One region of the Streptomyces sp. NPDC050161 genome, then DNA from elsewhere that is predicted to be linked to it. Evidence: riboswitches for the same ligand, from Rfam matches in the RefSeq annotation. Region 1 holds a riboswitch; the other holds the start of a gene.

Region 1 (3,453 bases):
GCGGACGACTCGTAGGCGGCGAGCATGATGCGCTCGGAGATCCGGGTGGACAGCTCCGTCGCCTCGGGGGAGTCGAACGGCAGCCGCAGCCGGAAGAAGACGTCCTGGAGGCCCATCAGGCCCAGACCGACCGGCCGCCAGCGGGAGTTGGAGGCGCCGGCCTGCTCGGTCGGGTAGAAGTTGATGTCCACGACCCGGTCGAGGAAGGCGACGGCGGTGCGGACGGTGGCGTCCAGCCGCTCCCAGTCCATCTCGCCGTTCTCACCCAGGTGAGCCGCGAGGTTGACCGACCCGAGGTTGCAGACCGCGGTCTCCCCGTCGTCCGTCACCTCCAGGATCTCGGTGCACAGGTTGGACGAGTGCACGACCTTGCCGGGCTCGGCGGTCTGGTTGGCGGTGCGGTTGGCGGCGTCCTTGAACGTCATCCAGCCGTTGCCGGTCTGTGCGAGGGTCCGCATCATCCGGGCGTAGAGCACTCGCGCCGGGATCTGCTTCAGGGCGCGGCCTTCGGCCTCCGCCTTGCGGTACGCGGCGTCGAACGCGTCGCCCCACAGGTCGACCAGTTCCGGCACGTCGGACGGCGAGAACAGCGACCAGTCGGCGTCCGCCTCCACCCGGCGCATGAACTCGTCCGGGATCCAGTGCGCGATGTTCAGGTTGTGGGTGCGCCTGGCCTCCTCGCCGGTGTTGTCGCGCAGCTCCAGGAATTCCTCGATGTCCGCGTGCCACGTCTCCAGGTAGACGCAGGCCGCGCCCTTGCGCCGGCCGCCCTGGTTCACCGCGGCCACCGAGGCGTCCAGGGTCCGCAGGAACGGCACGATGCCGTTGGAGTGGCCGTTGGTGCCGCGGATCAGCGAACCGCGCGCCCGGATACGGGAGTAGGAGAGGCCGATGCCGCCGGCGTGCTTGGAGAGCCTGGCGACCTGGTGGTAGCGGTCGTAGATCGAGTCCAGCTCGTCCAGCGGCGAGTCCAGCAGGTAGCAGGAGGACATCTGCGGGTGGCGGGTGCCGGAGTTGAAGAGGGTGGGGGAGGAGGGGAGGTAGGACAGCGAGCTGGTCAGCCGGTACAGCTCGGCGACGTCGTCGAGCGCCGCCGCGGAGTCGTTCTCGGCGAGGCCGCAGGCCACCCGCAGCAGGAAGTGCTGCGGGGTCTCGATGACCTGGCGGGTGGTGGGGTGCCGCAGCAGATAGCGCGAGTGCAGGGTGCGCAGACCGAAGTAGCCGAAGCGGTCGTCGGCACCGTCCGCGAGTGCCTTCTCGACCAGCGCGTCCAGGCGGGCCGCGTGGCTGCGGACGAACGCGGCGGTCCGGTCGGCGATCAAACCTTCGCGGTGGCCGACCTCGACGGAGGCGGAGAACGCCACGGAGCCCTGGCCGGCGGCCTCTTCGGCGATGGCGAGGGTGAGCAGCCGCGCGGCGAGCTTGGAGTACTGCGGCTCGTCGCCGATCAGGCCGGCCGCCGCGTCGATGGCCAGGGTGCGCAGCTCGGCCTCGTCGGAGCCGGGGTGCCGGCCGCGGAGCGCGGCGGCGGCCACCTTGCCGGGGTCGGTCGCGGTGAGGTCGGCGGTCAGCTCGGTCAGGGTGCGCAGCAGGGCGGTGCCAGGGGCGTCGTCGGCGTGCTGGGGGCGGCCGTCCGCGGTGGGGAGCGTGGCCGCATCGGGCGATCCGGCCTCGGCGGCTGTCGCGGACTCCGTTGGCGCGATGGTCACGTGGTGCTCTCCCTCACTCGGCGGGGGCCGGGAGGGGCGGTGCGCGACGGCCGCACGCGGGCATACGGCACCCCGGACACACGGGGCGCGGGCACACCGCGCGGCGTCCACCGGCCCATCCCTCGGGGCCCGGACGTATCGACGTCCACGCCGATGGCGGCGCGGGCGTACTGTCGGCAGGTCTTCGGACTCACAGGTGCGCACGACAGGCGGTGAAGCGATGTCTGCGCATACGTACACCGTTGCGGGACAGTTCCGGACTCACACCGGATTCCCCTGCGGCGACAGCGAGCACGAGCATACATGTGGGGGTGCCACCTCGTGCGCACCCCCACATCTAGTGAGTCGTGTGTGATCGCGCGGTGTCTGTCAGTGGTCCCCGCTATCGTCGTTCCCACGTTCCCCGCACTGCGACGACAGCAGGAGGAGGCCCCATGACCGCGCTCGCCGACCGGCCGCACAGCACGCTCACCGACTACTTCGAAGAGGCCGCCCGGATAGTCGAGCGGGCGGAGGAAGGCGTGCGGCTGGAATTCATCGGCGGGGTAGAGCTGACCCCGGGCGGACGGCCCGCCGCGTCCGTCCCAATACGGCGACGGCCCGCCGTGCCCGCCCCCATACGGCGACGGGCCGCCGCGTCCGGAGGGACGTGACGGCCCGTGCGGGTGCCGGAGAGAGCCGGGGTCAGTGGCCGGTCGCCGAACCCACTGCTGTGGGCGGCAGTTCGGAGTCGGCGGCCTTGTCGCCGACGTCCGCGGTGTAGTCCCCGGGGCTGGTCTCGTCGACGCCGTCAGGCGCCTTCAGGGCCCGCAGGACGAAGGTCAGCACGACCGTCACCAGGACGTTGAGCACGATCGCGGTCAGGCCGATGTAGCCGATCTGGCCGATGCCGGGGATCTCGGCGTTGGAGCCGCCGAAGTGCGCTTGCGTCGGGCTTGCCACGCCGTACGCCGCGAGCGTGCCGTAGACCATGCCGACCGCCCAGCCGGCCAGCAGCGCCCAGCGGTGGAACCAGCGGGTGAACAGGCCGCCGACCAGCGACGGCATGGTCTGCAGGATCCAGATGCCGCCCAGCAGCTGGAAGTTGATCGCCACGGTCTTGTCCATGCCCAGGACGAAGATCAGCGCGCCGACCTTCACGAGCAGTGAGACGAGCTTGGCGACCTTGTGCTCCTGCGCCGGGGTGGCGTGCGGCTTGATGAAGTCCTTGTAGACGTTGCGGGTGAAGAGGTTGGCCGCCGCGATGGACATGATGGCGGCGGGCACCAGCGCGCCGATCCCGATCGCGGCGAACGCCACGCCGGAGAACCAGCTCGGGAACATGTCCTCGAACAGCTGCGGGATCGCCAGCTGCGCGTTGCCGTGGGTGTCCGTGCCCGCCTTGATCGCCATGAAGCCGAGCAGCGCGAGGAAGCCCAGCATGAGCGAGTACAGCGGCAGGATGGTGGTGTTGCGGCGGATCACGTTGCGACTGCGGGACGACAGCGTCGCGGTGATCGAGTGCGGATACATGAACAGCGCGAGCGCCGAGCCGAGCGCCAAAGTGGCGTACGCCCACTGGTTGTTGGGGCCGCTGGCCAGCTCACCGCGCGGCTTGCCGGTCGGCCCCGGCTCGGCGAACGCCTTGCCCGCCGCGTCGAAGATGGCGTCGAAACCGCCGAGTTTGATCGGGATGTAGATGATGGCGACGGCGATGACCAGGTAGATCAGCCCGTCCTTGACGAATGCGATCAGCGCCGGCGCG
Region 2 (3,453 bases), on a different contig from region 1:
GCCGCTCGGGGGGAATGGCCCCAAGTCCCTTGCGCAGCAGCGCGGTCACCTCGTCGGTGTCCGGGATGCGGGGCGAGTGGATGTCGTAGACGCCGGGCCCGGCCTCGCGCGGGTAGCCGTGTGCGGCCAGTTCGCGGGCGACCTGCATGTGGGAGCGGGCGGCTTCGAGGCTGATGACGTCCGCGTCGAGGTCGTCGATGGCCTGGACGATGTCGCCGAACTCCGCGTAGCACATGTGGGTGTGGATCTGGGTGTCGGGGCGCACCCCGCCGGTGGTCAGCCGGAACGCCTCGGTGGACCAGGCCAGGTAGGCGGCGCGGTCAGCGGCCCGCAGCGGCAGCGTCTCGCGCAGCGCGGGCTCGTCGACCTGGATCACCGAGGTGCCGTTCGCCTCCAGGTCGTTCACCTCGTCGCGCAGTGCCAGCGCCACCTGGCGTGCGGTGTCGCCGAGCGGCTGGTCGTCGCGGACGAAGGACCAGGCGAGCATGGTGACAGGGCCGGTGAGCATGCCCTTGACCGGCCGGTCGGTGACCGACTGGGCGTACGTCGTCCACCGGACCGTCATCGGCTCGGGCCGCGAGATGTCGCCGGCCAGGATCGGCGGCCTGACGTAGCGGGTGCCGTAGGACTGGACCCAGCCGTGCCGGGTGGCGAGGTAGCCGGTGAGCTGCTCGGCGAAGTACTGGACCATGTCGTTGCGTTCCGGCTCGCCGTGCACCAGGACGTCGATCCCGGCCTTCTCCTGGAAGGCCAGTACCTCGCGGATCTCCGTCGCGATCCGCTCCTCGTACGCGGCGGAGTCGATCCGCCCGGCGCGCAGGTCGGCGCGGGCCGTGCGCAACTCGGCGGTCTGCGGGAACGAGCCGATGGTGGTGGTCGGCAGCAGCGGAAGCCCGAGGTGGGAGCGCTGGGCGGCGGCACGGTCGGGGTACGGCGCCGAGCGGTGGACGTCCGCGTCGGTGACGGCGGCGGCGCGGGCGCGTACGGCCGGGTCGTGGGTGAGGGCGGAGTGGGCCCGGGAGGACAGGTCGGCGCGGTTCGCGGCGAGTTCGGCGGCGATGGTGTCGGTGCCCTGCGACAGGCCCCGTGCCAGCGTCACCAGCTCCGCGGTCTTCTGTTTGGCGAAGGCCAGCCAGCGGACGATCTGCGGGTCGATGTCGCGTTCGGCGGCGGCGTCGAGCGGCACGTGCAGGAGGGAGCAGGACGCGGCCACGTCGACCCGGTCGGCGAGGCCGAGCAGGGTGCCGAGGGTGGACAGCGACTTCTCCAGGTCGTTGATCCAGATGTTGCGGCCGTTGACCACTCCGGCCACCAGGCGCTTGCCGGGCAGCCCGCCGACGGCCGCCAGCGCGTCGAGGTTGGCAGCCGCCGCGTCGGTGAAGTCGAGCGCCAGGCCGTCCACCGGCGCCTTGGCCAGGACGGGCAGGGCGTCTCCCAGGCGGTCGAAGTAGGAGGCGACCAGCAGCTTCGGGCGGTCGGTGAGCGCACCCAGATCGCGGTAGGCGCGGGCGGCTGCGTTCAGTTCGGCCGGCGTGCGGTCCTGCACCAGGGCCGGCTCGTCCAGCTGCACCCAGTCGGCGCCCGCGGCCCGCAGGTCACCGAGCACCTCGGCGTAGACGGGCAGCAGCCGGTCGAGCAGGGTCAGCGGCTCGAAGCCGGCGTCGACGCCGGGCGCGGGCTTGGCCAGCAGCAGATAAGTGACCGGGCCGACCAGGACCGGGCGCCCGGTCAGGCCCAGCGCGGCGGCCTCCTTGAACTCGGCGACCTGCCGCGTGGAGTCCGCGGCGAAGACCGTATCGGGCCCCAACTCCGGCACCAGATAGTGGTAGTTGGTGTCGAACCACTTGGTCATCTCCAGCGGCGCCACCTCCTGGTTGCCGCGGGCCATCGCGAAGTAGACGTCAATGGGGCATCCCCTGCTCGAACGAAGCTGAGAGCTTGGGGAAAGGTCGGCGGCCACCGCGCCCCGGTGGCGGGCGGGGATCGCGCCGACCATGACGCTGGTGTCCAGCACGTGGTCGTAGTACGAGAAGTCGCCGGTGGGCACCTCGTCGATGCCGGCGTCGGCCAGCTGCTGCCAGTGGTGGCGGCGCAGCCCGGCCGCCGTGCCGCGCAGCGCGTCGGCGCTGACCTGGCCCTTCCAGTAGCCCTCGATGGCCTTCTTCAGTTCCCGGTGCTGACCCTGGCGGGGGTAGCCGTGCACGGTGGCCCGTGCTGCCGCGGCTGCGGACTTGCTGGTCACGGAACTCTCCTTCGCGAGTGTCTCTCCATGCGACCCCGGTGTGGTCACGGGCGCGAAGGGTGCCGAACCCGGCGGACGGCGCCCAACGCGCCTGTGCCCGCCTGATTACGTACGCCGACCCGCCCACGAGGTCACCGGGATCACCGCGCACGAGGCCGCGCGCGGGCAGTGGCAGGTCTTCGGACTCACGGGCACGTCTGCCTCGGGCAGACACCTACTGGCCGTCGCTTCCCGGCCCCGTTCGGGGCCAGTGCGTATGACGGCGGTCGTTCCCGTTCACCGCTGCGGGGCAGTCCCGGATTCCCACCGGGTTCCCTCTTGCGACGCGCCTGCCTGGCGGACAGGGCGAACCAGCTGCACCGCCCAGCCTATGGGCTCGGCCGGGGATCCGGACAGTGCCGATCAGATGCCGGAACGTGAGGTGGGACACCCGCTGCCCGGCAGCAGTCCGACGAGCAGGCCGGCCAGTGCCGCGGCGGTGCCGGTGGCGACCACCGCGGGCCAGCCGCCCGCCGCCCAGGCCAGCGTCCCGCACAGCGACCCGAGGGCGATCCCCAGGAAACGGAAGGTGAAGTAGAGGGTGTTGAGACGGTTGTGGATGGCCGGTTCGAGGGTGAACAGGGCCGCCTGACAGGCCGCTTGGCTGCCCCAGACACCGACGTCCAGGACGATCACCCCGGCGGTCAGCCACCACAGATCGCCGCCGCCCGGCAGCAGGAGCAGCCAGCCCGCGATGACCAGGCCGAGCAGGGCGGCCAGCGCGCCGCGGCGGCCGATGCGGTCGGCCAGCCGCCCGGCGTACGGGGAGGCGAGCGCGCTGGCCGCGGCCACCAGGCCGAACAGACCGATCCCGGTCGGGCCCAGCCGGAAGTGCTGCTGGAGCAGGAACGTCAGCGTCGTCCAGAAGGCGCCGAACGCGATCCCCACCAGCGCCCCGGAGACCGTGATCAGCCGGACCAGCGGGAGGGTGCGGAAGAGCCGCGGGAGTGAGGCGAGCGTGGCGCGGTAGGGGGCGGTGCCGGTCGCCGGGACGGACGGCAGCGCCCGCCGCAGCACGAGGACGAGCAGCAGGGTGAGCACACAGGAACAGCCGTACACGGCGCGCCACCCGGCGAGTTCGGCGAAGGAACCGGAGTAGGCGCGGGAGGCGAGCACCCCCACCAGCAGCCCGCCCTGCACGGTGCCGATGATGCGCCCGCGGCCCGTGCCCG

The links. A riboswitch is a leader RNA that binds a small molecule or an ion and turns the genes downstream of it on or off. The one in region 1 is predicted to bind cobalamin.
Region 2: linked by a shared signal. The riboswitch ahead of metE (5-methyltetrahydropteroyltriglutamate--homocysteine S-methyltransferase) and the one ahead of ACIBK8_RS01285 (ribonucleoside-diphosphate reductase subunit alpha) in region 1 are both predicted to bind cobalamin.

The regions. Positions count from the first base shown of each region.
Region 1 is NZ_JBITJM010000001.1:289,402-292,854, forward strand. It holds gene ACIBK8_RS01285 (ribonucleoside-diphosphate reductase subunit alpha) at 1-1,709, opposite strand, end outside; cobalamin riboswitch at 1,867-2,027, opposite strand; gene ACIBK8_RS01290 (hypothetical protein) at 2,144-2,362, shown strand; gene mctP (monocarboxylate uptake permease MctP) at 2,394-3,453, opposite strand, start outside.
Region 2 is NZ_JBITJM010000040.1:13,961-17,413, forward strand. It holds gene metE (5-methyltetrahydropteroyltriglutamate--homocysteine S-methyltransferase) at 1-2,242, opposite strand, end outside; cobalamin riboswitch at 2,412-2,595, opposite strand; gene ACIBK8_RS34795 (MFS transporter) at 2,645-3,453, opposite strand, start outside.